Regions from separate parts of the Caloramator sp. CAR-1 genome, predicted to be linked through region 2. Evidence: predicted binding sites of a transcription regulator. Region 2 holds the regulator's gene; the other holds the start of a gene.

Region 1 (8,801 bases), on a different contig from region 2:
ACTTTACACCCTAAAACTATAATGCAATCTGCCTTTTTGGGTTTACTGTTATAGCCAAAGTAAATAATTTGTCCTGCCAAGAAAAAAATCAGCAAAATCAAAAGCATAAAACCATAAAATAAAAATTTTTTCAAATTAATCCCCCCTGATTATTTAAGTATATTATATCCACAAAAAAACAAGACCTGCAAGTGCAAGTCTTGTAATAAGATATTATACTGCTTGTAATGCAAGTTCTATATCCTCTTTAATTCCCTTCTTCTCATAAAAATTATTGTTATATATAAAACCATCATTATAGACGTAAATAGCATATTCCTTACCATTTATTTGGAATTTTAAAATCAATTTTTCACCTTCTTTGTTCTGTAATTCACCAACCGCCTCTGCAGTTCTTAAGGTTCTTATTATCTTTTCTTTTATATATGTGTAATCTCCATTGATAACTTCATTCTCAATATCCTCTATCTTTAATTTTTCAGCTTTAAATAAAAATACTAAATCATTAACATCATTAAGCTTATTTACAGGAAGTATTCTTTCCATCTCATTCCAGATATCCTTTGGAACAAGATAAAAACTAAAATACTTCGGATCCCTAACTAAAATTTTTGTTTTATCTATAAACAAAATTTCTTTATTTCCAAATCTAAGCATATAAAGTGGAAATGCAGGTGATATGGCTTGACCTGTAAAAAAGTCATCGTCATTTATTATATTAGATTTTTCTAAAGCTTCTATAAGTCTTTTCCTATCATTTTGACTCAACAGCTTTTCCTCTGAAACGTCTTTAGCAATCAAAGTAACTTCTTCATTTTTCTTAATTTCATCGATAACAGGCTGAAAATTGCCATTAGTGTTCTGCATTTTACTATTAAACAATTCAATTTTTATCCTCTGTCTAAAAGGAATACCTAATAAGGTATAATCAAATACAATATTTTCAAGTTCTGAGTTTAATCCATATATTCTAAATACCAATAATATCTGTGCTCTGGACTTCCTTTTTAAAATAAAAGGTTTTGTTTCATCTATTTCCTTAAATGTTTCTTCTGGGTTATTGGTTACATCTCGAAGACCCAATTTTTCAATTTTAACATTTTTCGAATTAACTTTCATATCCATTATCTTTAAATCAAACATACTTGGATTGTATATTCCATAGTAAAAATACCAGTCATTATTAGGATTTTCAAGAAGGACGCTTTTGTCCAGCCACACCCTATCCGTAAGTTTTATTGGTGGATTTATTTTATAATAGGTTAAAGTAAGGGCATAAAAAAATAAAATAAGAAATATTGGAATCAATATAATTTTTAATAAAGTTTTCACAGCAATACCTCCAAAACTAAACTCCTATATATATTTTACCATATTTTTCTAAAAAATAAAGAGCAGCCTCAGCTGCTCTTTATCCCAAATATTTTCTTAAATACTGCCCTGTATAAGACTTTTCATTTTTTATTATATCTTCTGGAGTTCCTTCTGCAATAACCTGTCCACCTCTGTCGCCACCTTCAGGACCTAAGTCTATAATATAATCAGCACACTTTATTACATCAAGGTTATGCTCAATAACAACTACTGTATTGCCTGTTTCTACTAATCTATAAATAATCTCAATCAACTTTCTAACATCCTCCATATGAAGTCCTGTTGTAGGCTCATCCAAAATATAAAGGGTTTTTCCTGTGCTTCTTTTTGAAAGCTCATAGGCAAGCTTTATCCTTTGAGCCTCTCCTCCGGATAATTGGGTAGAAGGTTGGCCAAGTTTAATATAGGATAAACCAACATCATAAAGGGTTTGAAGCTTTGATTTAATCCTTGGAATGTTTTCGAAAAATTCAAGGGCTTCTTCTACTGTCATATCCAATACATCAGCAATATTCTTGCCCTTATATTTCACCTCCAACGTTTCTCTGTTATATCTTTTACCCTTACATACTTCACATGGGACATAAACATCCGATAAAAACTGCATTTCTATTTTAATTATTCCATCTCCACCACAGGCTTCACACCTTCCGCCCTTTACATTAAAGCTGAACCGTCCAGGCTTATATCCCCTCATTTTTGCCTCCGGTGTTTGAGCAAATACTTCCCTTATAAGATCAAACACTCCTGTGTATGTCGCAGGATTTGACCTTGGAGTTCTTCCTATGGGCGATTGGTCTATATCTATAACTTTGTCGATGTATTCTATTCCAAGTATATCGTTATGGGCGCCAACTTCATATTTTGAACCATAAAGTTTTTTTGCAATACCCTTGAAAAGTATTTCATTTACAAGGGTGCTTTTACCGGATCCTGAAACACCTGTAACACATGTAAAGACTCCAAGGGGAAATTTAACATTTATATTCTTTAAATTGTTTTCCCTTGCACCTTTAACTTCAATCCATTTTCCGTTTGGCTTTTTTCTTTCCTTTGGAACTTCAATTTTCCTTTTTCCGCTTAAATATTGACCTGTTATTGAGTTTTCACATTGGGCAATCTCATCAGGAGTTCCTGCTGCCACAACATATCCTCCATGCTGCCCTGCACCAGGTCCTATATCTATAACATAATCTGCGGCCCTTATAGTATCCTCATCGTGTTCAACGACTATCAATGTGTTCCCTAAGTCTCTTAAGTGCTTTAAAGTTGCAAGAAGTTTATCGTTGTCCCTTTGATGAAGCCCTATGCTTGGTTCATCAAGTATATATAAAACTCCAACAAGTCCAGAGCCTATCTGGGTAGCAAGCCTTATTCTTTGGGATTCACCACCTGACAATGTAGATGCTGCCCTTGATAAAGTTAAATAATCTAGCCCTACATCCACTAAAAATTTAAGCCTTGCTTTTATCTCCTTTAGTATTTGATTTGCTATCATTGTTTCCTTTTCCGTTAAGTTCAATTTCTCAAGAAATTCAAGATGCTCCCTTATAGTAAGGTCGCTTAACTGGGCTATGGAAAGCCCGCCAACGGTTACGGCAAGACTTTCCTTTTTAAGCCTTGCGCCTTTACAAAGTGGACATTTTTTAACCGACATATATCCTTCAATTTCTTCTCTAATATACTGAGAATTTGTTTCCCTATACCTTCTTTGAAGATTAGGAATAATACCTTCAAAGGAATAAAGCATTTCTCCCTTCGCATTATCCCTTGTAAATTCTACTTTAAACTTTTCTCCATCGCTGCCGTATAAAAGCACATCTACTGCCCTTTCATCTATGTTTTCAAGAGGCTCATTTAAGCTAAACCCATAATGTTTCGATAATCCCCTAACAACTGCATAGGTCCATCCTGATTCATCTAATGTCCCCCAGGGTTTGATGGCCCCTTCCTTTATCGATAAGCTTCTGTCCATTACGAGCTCAGGGGAAATTTCCATCATGATGCCTAATCCATCACACTCAGGGCACTTACCAAAGGGGCTGTTAAAGGAAAACATCCTGGGCTCAAGATCCCCAATACTTATGCCACAGTCTGGGCAGGCAAATTTTTCACTGAACAAAAATTCTTCGCCGTCTATTATTTGCACTATAACTAAACCCTCAGCAAGTTTTAGGGCAGTTTCAATTGAGTCGGTAAGCCTTGACCTTATTCCTTCTTTTATTACTATTCTATCTACAACAACTTCTATATTGTGCTTTATGTTTTTTTCTAATTTAATATCTTCGTTAAGTTCATAGGTTTCACCGTCTATCCTTACTCTGACAAAACCATTCTTTTTTATATTCTCCAATACCTTAACATGTTCTCCCTTTCTTCCTCTAACTATAGGTGCTAAAATTTGAAGCTTTGTTCTTTCAGGGAATTCTAATATTTTATCCACCATTTGGTCAACAGTCTGCTGTTTAATTTCTTTACCGCAATTAGGACAATGGGGAACACCAATTCTTGCATATAATAATCTAAGGTAATCGTATATTTCTGTAACCGTTCCAACAGTTGATCTTGGATTTCTGCTGGTGGTTTTTTGGTCGATTGAAATTGCAGGAGATAAACCTTCTATATAATCAACATCCGGTTTATCCATCTGACCTAAAAACTGTCTTGCATAGGCCGAAAGGGATTCTACATATCTTCTTTGACCTTCTGCATAGATAGTATCAAAGGCAAGGGAAGATTTTCCTGACCCCGAAAGTCCTGTTAATACAACTAATTTATTTCTTGGAATTTCTACATCTATATTCTTTAAGTTATGTTCTCTTGCACCTTTAATTATTATATTATCTTGAGACATCCTATCTCTCCTTTTCCTTTTTAAGCTTGAATAAAAGGTCTCTTAACTTAGCAGCCCTTTCAAAGTCAAGTTCTTTTGCTGCCTTGTGCATTTGTTCTTCGATATTTTTTATAAGAAGTTCCTTGTTTTCCTCATTTAAATCTATATCCTTAATTTCAACCGGCTTTGTCGCCTCAATAACTTCAAATACAGGCTTTATTATAGTTTTTGGAGTTATACCATGTTTTTTGTTATATTCCATCTGTATTTTGCGCCTTCTATTTGTTTCATCTATTGCCCGTTTCATTGAATCAGTAATAGTATCTGCATACATGATAACTTTGCTTTCAGCATTTCTTGCAGCTCTTCCAATTGTCTGTATTAGCGACGTTTGTGACCTTAAAAAGCCCTCCTTATCAGCATCTAAAATTGCAACAAGGGCAACCTCAGGAATATCTAATCCTTCCCTCAAAAGATTTATCCCAACTAATACATCAAATTCTCCAAGCCTTAAATCCCTAATTATTTTCATCCTTTCAATAGTATCTATATCAGAATGCAAATATCTAACCTTAATTCCTGCCTCTTTAAGATAAGAAGTTAAATCCTCCGCCATTCTTTTAGTAAGAGTAGTAACAAGGACTCTAAATCCTCTTTCAATAGTTTTAGATATCTCACCAATAAGGTCATCTATTTGCCCTTTTACTGGTCTTACTATTATTTCAGGATCCACAAGACCTGTTGGCCTTATTATTTGTTCTACAACTTGAGTTGAATTTTTTATTTCATATTCAGCCGGTGTTGCACTTACAAAGATTACTTGATTTATCTTTCTCTCAAATTCGTTAAACTTTAAAGGCCTGTTATCATAGGCAGAAGGAAGTCTAAAACCATATTCAACAAGGTTATCTTTTCTTGATTTGTCTCCACCATACATTGCTCTAAGCTGTGGGATAGTAACATGGCTTTCATCTATAAACAAAAGATAATCATCTGGAAAATAGTCTAATAGAGTATATGGCGGCTGTCCAGGTTGTCTTCCATCAAAGTGCCTTGAATAATTTTCTATGCCTGTGCAGTATCCAACTTCCCTTAGCATCTCAATATCATATTTTGTCCTTTGCATTAATCTTTGGGCTTCAAGAAGTTTCCCATTGTCCATAAGTTCTTTATATCTTTCCTCAAGCTCCCTTTCTATCGATTCAATTGCCCTTTCAATTTTTTCCTTTGATGTGGCATAGTGGGATGCCGGATAGATGGAAACGTGATTTCTCTCTGCTAATATTTCTCCAGTTAAGAAATCTATCTCACAAATTCTATCTATCTCATCTCCAAAAAACTCAACCCTTATTGCCTTCTCATTGGAGGATGCTGGAAAAATCTCAACAACATCTCCCCTAACTCTAAAGGTTCCTCTATGAAAATCTATATCATTTCTTTGATATTGAATATCTATAAGTTTTCTAAGAACATCGTCCCTATCCTTTTCCATTCCAACCCTTAATGATAAAACTAAGTTTTTATACTCAAAGGGATCTCCAAGGCCATAAATACATGAAACTGATGCAACTATAATGACATCCCGCCTTTCAAACAAAGCCGATGTTGCCGAGTGTCTTAATTTATCTATCTCATCGTTAATAGATGCATCCTTTTCAATGTAGGTATCGCTTTGGGGAACATAAGCTTCAGGTTGATAATAATCGTAGTAACTAACAAAATATTCAACAGCATTATTAGGGAAAAACTCTCTAAACTCGTTACAAAGCTGTGCAGCAAGGGTTTTATTATGGGCAATAACTAAAGTAGGCTTTTGAACCCTTTCTATTATATTTGCCATAGTAAAAGTCTTACCAGAACCTGTTACCCCTAAAAGAGTCTGACATCTATCTCCCCTTAATATTCCATCAACCAGCTTTTCTATAGCCTCAGGCTGGTCGCCTGTTGGTTTAAATTTTGAAACTATTTTAAATTCACCCATATTTTCACCTCAAGAACAAATGTTCGCAATTTGATTATATTCCTTTATCTTTTTATAGTCAAATATAATTTTACACTAAATATAATTATTAGCAAGTAACAATAATTTCTTGTCGATCAAGCCATCATTTTTATACAAGAATTTACAAATGTAAGTTTTTGTATAATTTTTTACTTTAACATATTCACTTTAAGTTAAAGTTCCACTTGAAGAAAATAATGTAAATATGTTCCATTAATTTCTATTGACAAGCCTCTATAAATAAGGGATAATATAAGAGAAATTTTGCCGAATGTCCTTTTGGACAACGGGGGATTATCCTTTGGGGTGAATCCAATTATTTGGTAGGGACACTCTCTTCCCGAACCCGTCAACTAACCTCGTAGGCATAGAGAGGTGATACAAATGAAAAAGCTCATATCAATCTTACTAATTATTTTGCTAATTTTTAACGGAGAGACATGGACAAGCGTCCAGGCTGCACCTTCTAAAAAGACTTCAAGGGCCGTAAAGAAATCTTCAGCAGACACAACAACGAAAAAAGTTAATAAATCTTCTTCAAAAACAGCTTCAAAGAAAAAGAATACTACTATAAGAAGTAAAACATCAAAAACTAGCAAAACAAAAATAGCCACTTCTAATAAAAAGAAGGCTCCAAAAAAAGTTACAACTAAGTCCACTGCAAAAAAAAGATTATCAACTAAGTCGACAACCAGAAGAATCGTAGCTTCAAGAAGTGCAGCTGGATACGGTGAACTTTTAGATTGGTCAGTAGCAAAGGAAGTATTTTCTATAGGTTCTAAAGCCAGGGTTATAGACCTTTTAACAGGAAAATCCTTTTATGTTATAAGAACATATGGACATTTACATGCCGACGTTGAGGCAGCTTCAAAGGAAGATACCGAAATAATAAAGGACATATGGAATGGATTTTCTTGGGAAAGGCGCCCTGTTATCGTTGAAGTTAATGGAAGAAGAATTGCAGCATCTATGACATCTATGCCCCATGCAGGCGTTGACTCAGCACCAGAAGGAAAAATAGTAAATGGTCGTTCAGGTGGTTACGGCCGTGGAATGAATTTAGATAAAATAAAAGGAAACGGAATGGACGGCCACATTGATATACACTTTTTAAATAGTAGAAGACATAAGGATGGTGCAGTAGACAAAGATCATCAAGAAATGATTAAAAAAGCTGCTGGATTTTAAGAAAATGAGCTCTAAAGGATTAAACCCCTTTAGAGCTCATTGTATTATACATTTCTATCAATGTCTTAGTTATTCTTATCCTTAATGCATTGACGTTATTAAAATCCATTGCATTGATATAATATTTTTCTAGTTCATCGTGGAGCTGTTTAATGTTAGTATAAATCTTCTTAGCTTTATTTATCTCCTCAGCATATTCCCTTTCGATTGCCTTTATTGGGTCTTCATTCTCATGGACGATATTCGTATCAATACAAGTAAACATGTCAACAACCTTATCATCAAGTTCAGGTTCAAAAACATGGGGTGCAGTTCCATCAAGTAGAGCAAAATCTAGTTCTCTAATTATTATCATATCAATGCTTGATGGATCAAAGGCACAATGATAAAATTCAACATCGTAACCTTTATTAAGTGCAGCCTGAGCAATCTTTTTTGTCATTGTTGATTTTCCTGTCCCCGGTCTTCCCTTTACTATATATCTATTTTTAATATCCTGCGTTAAATTGTCATAATAGCATACTTGTCCTTGTGGTGTCATAGCCCCTGCAAACCTGTGCCATTCTTTAGGTTTTTTATGGGTGCAACCTTTAATAACTTCATCAATTAACCTATCAGTGATTTCATTTGCCTTATTAAAATCCATTCCCTTTAAATATTCCTTTTCCCATTTATCGTGAATTGATTTAGCAACTCTTAGATGTTTAAAAAATGCTTTGTATTGATTTTCTATCTCATCAATATAAAATTTTATAATATCCCTTCTACTTCTTAAGTAATCGATATCCCAATACTCGCCAAAATCAAGCAATCTCTCAACTGCCCCAGGATATTTAGGATCAATAACATGGGGTGCAGTTCCATCGACAATTACAACATTGATATCGTTAATTACAATTGCATCAAGTGAATCCTTATCAGCTGAGCAGTGAACAAAGTCAACGTTCATTCCTTCCTTTAAAAGTTCTTCTCCGATAAGTCTCATAAAGGTTGATTTGCCTGTTCCAGGGCCTCCTTTTATAATGTAAACCCTTTGGGCATCCCTTAAAACATAGTCAAAATAATTAACAAAACCTGCGGAAGTGTTTGCACTTGCAAGATAGTGTCTTGATTTTACCATATTATCCCCCAAAAATAGAATTCTGATTTATAATATGCAATTGAGGGCTGTTATGTTAATCATTTTATAAATTACTATTCAAATATTTTCTTTTCCTAAAGCATTATCTCCAAGTGAACTACCTCCACTTATAGAAGTGGTGGCTTCGTGGTCAAGGTAACTTCTGTTACCAGATTACCCACGCTCAAAGGGCTGTTCCTTCCCCATATATACCAATCACATGGCTAATTTTAGCAAATTCTTGCTTGCATTTATATCTCTATCATGAACTGCACCACACTTTG
Region 2 (8,801 bases):
CAGAAGCGATCTTATAAGAGAAATAGAAAATGATTTTGATACACTAGATGATATATATAATCTTATAAATGCTGCAATCATTGAAAATCCTCCAGTTTCTGTAAAGGAAGGTGGAATTATAAAATCCGGCTATAACCAAGAGGTAGATAAACTAAGGGATGCAATGCTAAACGGGAAAAACTGGATTGCAGAACTTGAACAAAGGGAAAAGGAAGAAACAGGTATCAAATCATTAAAGGTTGGCTATAACAAAGTATTTGGATATTATATTGAAATTACAAAGGCTAATTTGAGTTTAATCCCTAAGGATAGATATATACGCAAACAAACATTAGCTAATGCCGAAAGATTCATTACCCCTGAGCTTAAAGAGATAGAAGAAAATATCTTAGGAGCTGAATCAAAAATAGTCGAACTTGAATATGAACTTTTTGTAGATGTTAGAAATAAAGTCTACTCACAGGTTGAAAGGATAAAAAAGATAGCACAATATTTAGCTATAATAGATGTATTGCTATCCTTTGCTAGGGTTTCCTTTGAGAACAATTATGTTAAACCCGAAATAACAAACGACGGAATTATAGAAATAATAGATGGAAGACATCCAGTGGTTGAAAAGGTTATATCAAGCCCCTTTGTTCCAAACGATACCATTCTTGATAATAAAGAAAATATGATAATTATAATTACGGGACCTAATATGGCAGGTAAATCAACATACTTAAGGCAAGTTGCTTTAATTACTTTACTTTCCCAAGTTGGATGTTTTGTTCCTGCAAAGAAGGCTAAAATATCAATAGTAGATAGGATTTTCACAAGGATAGGTGCTTCAGATGATCTATCCTTAGGTCAAAGCACATTTATGGTTGAAATGACGGAAGTATCGAATATTTTAAAGAATGCAACTAAAAATAGCTTAATTATATTAGATGAAGTAGGAAGAGGAACAAGCACCTATGATGGATTAAGTATTGCCTGGTCGGTAATTGAATATATAAATAAAAGTATCGGTGCAAAGACATTATTTGCAACCCATTATCATGAATTAACAGAACTTGAAGGCAAAATAAAGGGTGTTAAAAATTATTGCATTTCCGTAAAGGAACATGGAGATGATATTATTTTCCTTAGAAAAATTGTAAGAGGTGGTGCAGATCAAAGCTATGGAATACAGGTGGCAAAATTAGCTGGCCTCCCAGATGAGGTTATTAAAAAGGCTAAGGAAATACTCGCCAAATTAGAAGAAAATGATATAAACAAAATTAAAAAGGATGAAGTAATAAAAGAAGTTGCTACAACTTCTTCCTTTGAAATCAACCTATTTAATTACCAAGAAAATGAAATAATAGAGGAGCTTAAAAATATCGATATTCTAAATATAACTCCTATTGAAGCTCTTAATAGATTATATTCATTAACAAATAAAGCAAAGAAATTAGGGTGATAAAATGTCAAAAATAAGAATATTAGATGATGATTTAATAACAAAAATTGCTGCAGGGGAAGTAGTCGAAAGGCCGGCGTCCGTTGTTAAAGAATTGATTGAAAACTCAATAGATGCAGGAGCAAGTATTATAGAGGTTGAAATAGAAAATGGCGGAATAAGCTTAATAAAAATAACAGATAACGGGCATGGTATAGAAAAAGACGATGTTGAGATTGCATTTTTAAGACATACTACATCAAAAATCAAAAATGAGGATGATCTTTATAATATAAGAACATTAGGCTTTAGAGGAGAAGCTCTTGCAAGTATATGTGCTGTTTCAAAGGTAGAGATGATAACCAAAACAAAAGATGATCTGACTGGAACTAAAATTTATATTGAAGGTGGAGAAATTATAGATAAAATTGAATGCGGTGCACCCGACGGAACTACCATTATTGTAAAAGATTTGTTCTATAATACACCTGCAAGGCTAAAATTTTTAAAAACTCCTTCAAGGGAAGCCATGATTGTTTCTGAGATAGTTCAAAGTCTTGCATTATCTAAGGAAAATATATCATTTAAATATAAAAATAATGGTAAGATAGTTTTCGCAACAAAGGGTGATGGAAATTTATTAAATGCTATACTTTCTTTATACGGAAGACAAGTCAAGGATAATCTATTAAAGATCGATTATGAAGAAAATGATATAAAAATCGAAGGGTATATAGGGAATAATGCCTTAGGGAAGAATAATAGAAACTATCAAACGCTTTTTATAAACGGAAGATTAATAAAAAACAAAACAATAAATGCTGCAATTGAAAATGTATATAGATCCTATTCAACTTCGGATAAGTTTCCATTTTATGTTGTCAAAATAATAATGAATCCCCAATTAATAGATGTAAACGTTCATCCAACTAAAGCCGAAGTTAAGTTTCAAAATGATCAGGAGATTTATAGATTGGTTTACAAGGCCCTTCAAAATGCCTTTGCAACTACAGCATCCGTCCCTAAGGTTATTATAGATCTAAATATTGAAAAAAATTTTTCACCAGAAATAAAATCAGAAGAAATAACATTTAGCTTCAATAAGCAAGATAAACAAAGTCTAGAAAAAAGTGATTCAGATGTTTTCAATAGTTATAAACCTAATGTAAAAGAAGATAAGCAAGAATATATAAATGAAAATATAAATAAAGAAAAATCTATAGAAGAGGTTAAAAATTTTGAAGATGAGGAAATAATAGATAATAAGACTTCTACTTTATTTCCTAAATTAGTTCCAATCGGTCAAATACATTTGACATATATTATTGCAGAGGCAGAAAATGAGTTTTATATAATAGACCAGCATGCAGCCCATGAAAGGATCTTATATGAGAAGTATTTAGATGAATATCAAAGAACAGCTATCCATAGCCAAACATTGTTAACTCCTAAAATTATTGATTTGAAGACTTCTGATAAAGAATTCCTTCTTGAAAATATCGAAAATTTTGCTAAAATAGGTTTTGTCATTGAAGATTTCGGAGGTAATTCTATATCATTAAGATCTGTTCCAGTTATTTATGGAAATCCTAATTATATTGATGTATTTAATGAGATTTTGAACGAAATTGTGCAATCTTCAGGCGGTTTTCTAAATTCTATTAATAAAATCATATATACGATGGCATGCAAAGGTGCAATAAAAGCTGGGGATAAATTAACTTTAAGCGAAATGAATAAACTGATCGATGATTTAAGACGTTGTAAGAATCCTTATTCTTGTCCCCATGGAAGACCAACTTTAATAAGGATGAGTTATGATGATCTTGAAAAAAAATTTAGAAGAATCTTGTAAGGTGATTATATGAAAAAAAATATAGTTATAATAGCAGGTCCGACAGCATCAGGCAAGACAAAGATAGGAATAGAACTTGCAAAAAAAATAGATGGTGAAATAGTATCTGCCGATTCAATGCAAATTTATAAATATATGGATATTGGTTCTGCAAAACCTACAAGAGAAGAAATGCAGGGAGTTCCCCATCACATGATAGATGTTGTAGATCCTAAAGAAGAATTTAGTGTTGCCCTTTACCGTCAAATGGCAGTAGACTGTATAGATAATATTATAAAAAGGGGCAAAGTCCCAATAATAGTTGGTGGAACAGGATTATATATAAATTCCTTAACTTATCCTTTGGATTTTACAGAAACGGCAAAGGATGAAGAATATAGATTTTATCTTCAAAATTTGGCTGAGGAAAAGGGTAGTCACTTTATCCATGAAATGCTAAAGGAAGTTGATCCAGAATCATATAATAGGTTACATCCTAACGATTTAAAAAGGATAATAAGGGCATTAGAGGTATATAAAAATACAGGCAGACCTATATCGGAATTTCAAAGGGAATCAAAAAAAAGAGAAATAGATTTTAATCTTGCATATTTTGGACTTACTATGGATAGAACAAAACTTTATGAGAGAATAAATCAAAGGGTAGATGAAATGTTTGAGAAAGGATTAATAGATGAAGTTAAAAAATTAAAGGAAATGGGTTATACTAAGGATATGACTTCTATGCAGGGAATTGGCTATAAGGAAGTTTTTGATTATCTCGATGGTTATTTGACATTAGAAGAAGTAAAGGATATAATAAAACAAAATACAAGAAGGTATGCTAAAAGACAATTAACTTGGTTTAGAAGGGAGGATAGGATATTCTGGATAAACTTAGATGAATTTAGCAGCATTGATGAAGTTTTAAATGTTATGATAAATTACATAAAGGAAAAATTTATGATAATTTAGAATCTTAATTGACAAATAATAATCTATAGAATAAACTAAAAGTAATAACCAAAATTAAGCAATTTTTTGCCTAAAATAAATGGGGGCAAATTATTATCATAATAACTTTGGAGGATGATGGTATGGTTAAAAACGCTAATAATTTACAAGATGTGTTTTTAAATGGGGCTAGGAAAAATAAAATACCCGTTACAATTTTCTTAGTATCAGGGGTTCAGTTAAAGGGTAATGTTAAAGGTTTTGATAGCTTTACAGTTATTTTAGAATCAGAAGGAAAACAAATGATGGTTTATAAGCATGCAATATCTACGATAGTTCCAGCAAAGCCCATTTTATATACAACAGTAAATCAAGAAGAAAAAGAAAATAAAGAAGTATAAAAAACTCGCTTATGGCGAGTTTTTTATAATGTATTTTACTTGGAGGTGCAAAATGCTAGATATTACTAAAAAATTTTTGCAGGAAAAATATAATTTTAGTCCTGTTGCTATTGAAATTGCCGATAAAGCATTAAAGGACGTTGAAAAATATTTTAATGAAATAGATCAAATAAAGGAATACAATCAAATCAAAGTATTAAAGGCTATGCAGGATGAAAAGTTATCTGACTCACATTTTACTTATTCTACCGGTTATGGTTATGGTGACATAGGCAGGGATACATTAGATAGGGTTTATGCCCGTGTATTTAATTGTGAAGATGCCTTGGTAAGGCCCCATATAGTCTCTGGAACTCATGCCATAACAATTGCCTTATTTGGAAATTTAAGACCTAATGATACATTGCTATCAATTACAGGAAAGCCCTATGATACTTTGCTGCAGGTAATAGGAATAGAAGGATCAGAAATGGGATCGTTAAAGGATTACGGAGTAAATTATAGACAAATTGACCTTTTACCTAATGGTAAAATAAATCTAAAAAAAGTAGAAAGGGTATTAAAGGAAGATTCTACAATTAGAATGATAGCAATTCAAAGATCAACTGGATATGCTTGGAGACCTTCGCTACAAATTAATGATATTGAAGAAGCTATTAAATTAATAAAATCTATAAATAAAGATATAATATGTTTTGTTGATAACTGCTATGGAGAATTTATAGATATTAAAGAGCCAACGGATGTGGGTGCTGATATAATAGCAGGTTCTTTAATTAAAAATATAGGTGGAGGTATAGCACCTACAGGGGGATATGTTGCAGGTAAAAAAGAATTTGTAGAAAAGGCAGCGTTCAGATTGACTGCTCCTGGAATTGGAAGAGAGTGTGGATCAACCTTTGGTGTTATAAGGCAAATGTTTCAAGGCTTATTCCTTGCTCCTCACATTACAGCTGAGGCCTTAAAATCAGCAATATTTGCATCTAGACTGCTTGAACTTGCTGGATTTGAAGTTTCGCCAAAATATAATGAAAAAAGAAGTGATATAATTCAAGCTGTTAAATTTAATGATAAAGATAAACTAATTAAATTTATTAAAGGTATTCAAAAAGGATCTCCTGTTGATTCCTTTGTTGATTGTGAGCCATGGGACATGCCAGGCTATACTGATCAGGTAATAATGGCTGCAGGTGCATTTATTCAAGGTTCTTCAATAGAACTTAGCGCAGATGCACCTATTAGACCGCCATATATAGCTTATATTCAAGGTGGCTTAACCTTAGAACACGCTAAGGTTGGTATACTAAAGGGGCTATCAAATATACTAGAATAAAATTTTAAGGGCTGCATCTTGCAGCCCTTAATTTATTATTAATACTTTCTTATTAATCCCTTTACCTTACCAAGTATTTTACAATCTTTAACTATAATTGGCTGCATTGATGAATTTTCAGGCTGCAGCCTTATATATCCGTTTTCCTTATAAAAGGTTTTAACTGTTGCGCTATCGTCAACTAATGCAACAACAATATCGCCATTATTAGCAGTTGATTGCTGTTCAACAATTAAGTAATCCCCATCATAAATCCCCTTTTCAATCATGCTATCTCCCTTAACTTTTAATATAAAGGCATTATTGTTTATCTTTATAAAATCGCTTGGCAAAGGGAAGGAATCTTCAATATTTTCTATAGCCAAAATAGGTTGTCCAGCTGCTACATTCCCGACGATAGGAACGTTAATTACTTCTTTTATTGTAGAGCTATTTACTAATTCAATAGCTCTTGGCTTGCTTGGATTACGCCTTATTAGGCCCTTTTTCTCAAGTCTTTCAAGATGACCATGAACAGTTGAGGTGGATCTTAAACCAACAGCTTCACATATCTCTCTAACAGATGGAGGATATCCCCTTGTTGCAATTTCCTTCTTTATAAATTCAAGTATTTCCTGCTGCTTATCTTTATTATTGTTAGCCATATCTTATGCACCCCTTAATGATTATCTAGCTTTATTATAACATAAATTATTTTATCAGGCAAACTAATGTTCGACCATATTGACAACCGAACACCTGTTCGATATAATATTAATAGAACATATGTTCGGGAGGGGTCGTTATGAAAAATAAAAAACTATTAGCTGTAGCTTTAATATTAATCATCCTTATTATTCCTTTTTATAAAAAAGCAAATAGCCAGAGCCAAAGCAAAATCAACTACATATATGTTACAGTTGAATCCGGAGATACCCTTTGGAAGATAGCTAAAAAACATAAAACAGATAAACAAGATATAAGAAAATTAGTTTATGAAATAAGAAAAGCAAATAATTTAGAATCATTAATAATATATCCTGGCCAAACAATAAAAGTGCCTATAGAGGCTGATTAAAGCTGCATTTTGCAGCTTTTTTATTTGCCTTGCTTTAAATTGTGTATAGTGTTATAATAACCTTAAAAATTTAAATGCAAGGGGATTGATAAGATGCAAATGTGTATTTTCGATAAAAATAAAATATGTGATAATTGCAGCGATTGTAATACGTGCGACCTTGTAGAAGGTAAAATATGCGACAATTGTGGTAAGTGCTTAGAATTAGATTCTGATTATAAAGAAATATTGATCGATGGAATAATCGAAGATGAAAGTGAAATCGACGATTACTTATATGAGGAAAATATATTAGATTTCGAAGAAGATGAAAATGTATTATACATCGAAGACATTCCTGAATTAAAAGAAAAACTTTTAAAGGAATATAACGAATAATAAAATAGCCCCAAATGGGGCTTTATTTATTCTTCAGACAAAGGATTTGATTTAACTGCATCCCTTAATATTTCATCATCAATATGGGTGTATATTTGAGTAGTAGAAACGCTTTCATGGCCAAGGATATGTTGAAGGGCTCTAATATCTACTTTCCCATATTTATACATCAAAGTAGCAGCTGTATGCCTTAGTTTGTGGGGAGTATATTTATCGTTTAAAAGTCCGGCACTTACAATATATTTTTTAACAAGTTTTTCTACGGTTCTTTTATCTATTCGCTTTTTTCTTTCGCTTAAGAAAAGAGCATCTTTATCTACAACACCATCTTTTGGCCTTACAGCAAGATAAGAATTTATAGCTTTTATACAAGCTTTATTTAAATAAACTGTTCTTTCTTTATTCCCTTTACCAACGACAGTTAATGTATCTCCCTTTATTTTGCTAATATCGATACTAACAAGCTCCGACAATCTTAAGCCACAATTAAGGAAAAGAGTAATGATAGCAAAATCCCTTTCTTTATTTCTTCCCTTTATTGAATCAAGAAGTTTTTTGCTTTGTTCAAGGGTTAAATAAACAGGATGTCTTTTATTGATTTTAGGAGATTCCAACTCTCGAGCCGGATTTTCTTTGATTATTTTAGCTTTTGTTTCTAAGTAATTAAAAAAGGACCTTATTGCAGCAATTTTTCTTGCCCTTGCGTAAGTGCTGTTTTGTCTTTTAATCGAAACATAGTTTATAAAGGAGTAGATATCACTTAAGATAATTTGTTTAATCAGTTCTGCATTAACATCCGAAATATCGATATCATCAATTTCATTTTTTAAATTATATTTTATTTTTTTTATATATTTCAAAAACAATCTCAGATCAACTTTATAACCATCAATTGTGTTTAAGGATTTTCCTTTAACTGTATATAAATATCCAAGAAAGTCATTTAATATATAAGGTAGGTTCTCGTCAAATAGTGCATCTAAATTTTTATTATCCATTGTCACTCCCCCATCGTTTTTCATTTGGACATTCTACTAAATTGATATTTAGCGAAATGTTTTTTGTCCCTACTTTTTCGAGACATTATCAAATTTTTTCTTTTTGTTTTTAGTTTTTAATCCTGATATAAGTAAAATACAAAATATCAAATATATAATTATAACAACAATTAGCAATAAATATCTAATCACAACCATAAAATTATCACCTTATATCTTTGATATTTAAGTTCTTCTTATATGTATTTACAACACATTCAATAATCGCACTTCGAAATCCCTTTTCCTCTAAGGTTCTAATACCTTCAATTGTGGTTCCTGCTGGGGATGTTACCATATCTTTAAGTTCACCAGGATGTTTACCTGTTTCTATAAGAAGTTTAGAACTTCCAATAAGCATTCTTGCTGCAGCCTCATAAGCAT

Evidence for each region. Region 2 encodes LexA, which represses DNA repair genes until DNA is damaged. Its sites were predicted from a motif close to CNAACANNTGTTNG; they were not measured.
Region 1: a site for LexA is predicted at 6,201-6,214, ahead of uvrB (excinuclease ABC subunit UvrB). Genes of this name have one in related genera too.

The regions. Positions count from the first base shown of each region.
Region 1 covers NZ_JAUONW010000030.1:13,354-22,154, forward strand. Annotated here, with positions in the region: gene Q3V94_RS09105 (YdcF family protein) at 1-107, opposite strand, end outside; gene Q3V94_RS09110 (hypothetical protein) at 214-1,332, opposite strand; gene uvrA (excinuclease ABC subunit UvrA) at 1,412-4,228, opposite strand; gene uvrB (excinuclease ABC subunit UvrB) at 4,230-6,188, opposite strand; cyclic di-AMP (ydaO/yuaA leader) riboswitch at 6,465-6,591, shown strand; gene Q3V94_RS09125 (hypothetical protein) at 6,594-7,397, shown strand; gene Q3V94_RS09130 (PRK06851 family protein) at 7,417-8,517, opposite strand; partial or broken gene Q3V94_RS09135 (RNA-guided endonuclease TnpB family protein) at 8,734-8,801, opposite strand, start outside.
Region 2 covers NZ_JAUONW010000037.1:100,755-109,555, forward strand. Annotated here, with positions in the region: gene mutS (DNA mismatch repair protein MutS) at 1-1,444, shown strand, start outside; gene mutL (DNA mismatch repair endonuclease MutL) at 1,449-3,278, shown strand; gene miaA (tRNA (adenosine(37)-N6)-dimethylallyltransferase MiaA) at 3,288-4,232, shown strand; gene hfq (RNA chaperone Hfq) at 4,355-4,612, shown strand; gene Q3V94_RS10290 (methionine gamma-lyase family protein) at 4,665-5,945, shown strand; gene lexA (transcriptional repressor LexA) at 5,984-6,589, opposite strand; gene Q3V94_RS10300 (LysM peptidoglycan-binding domain-containing protein) at 6,730-7,002, shown strand; gene Q3V94_RS10305 (hypothetical protein) at 7,096-7,380, shown strand; gene Q3V94_RS10310 (tyrosine recombinase XerC) at 7,407-8,378, opposite strand; gene proC (pyrroline-5-carboxylate reductase) at 8,584-8,801, opposite strand, start outside.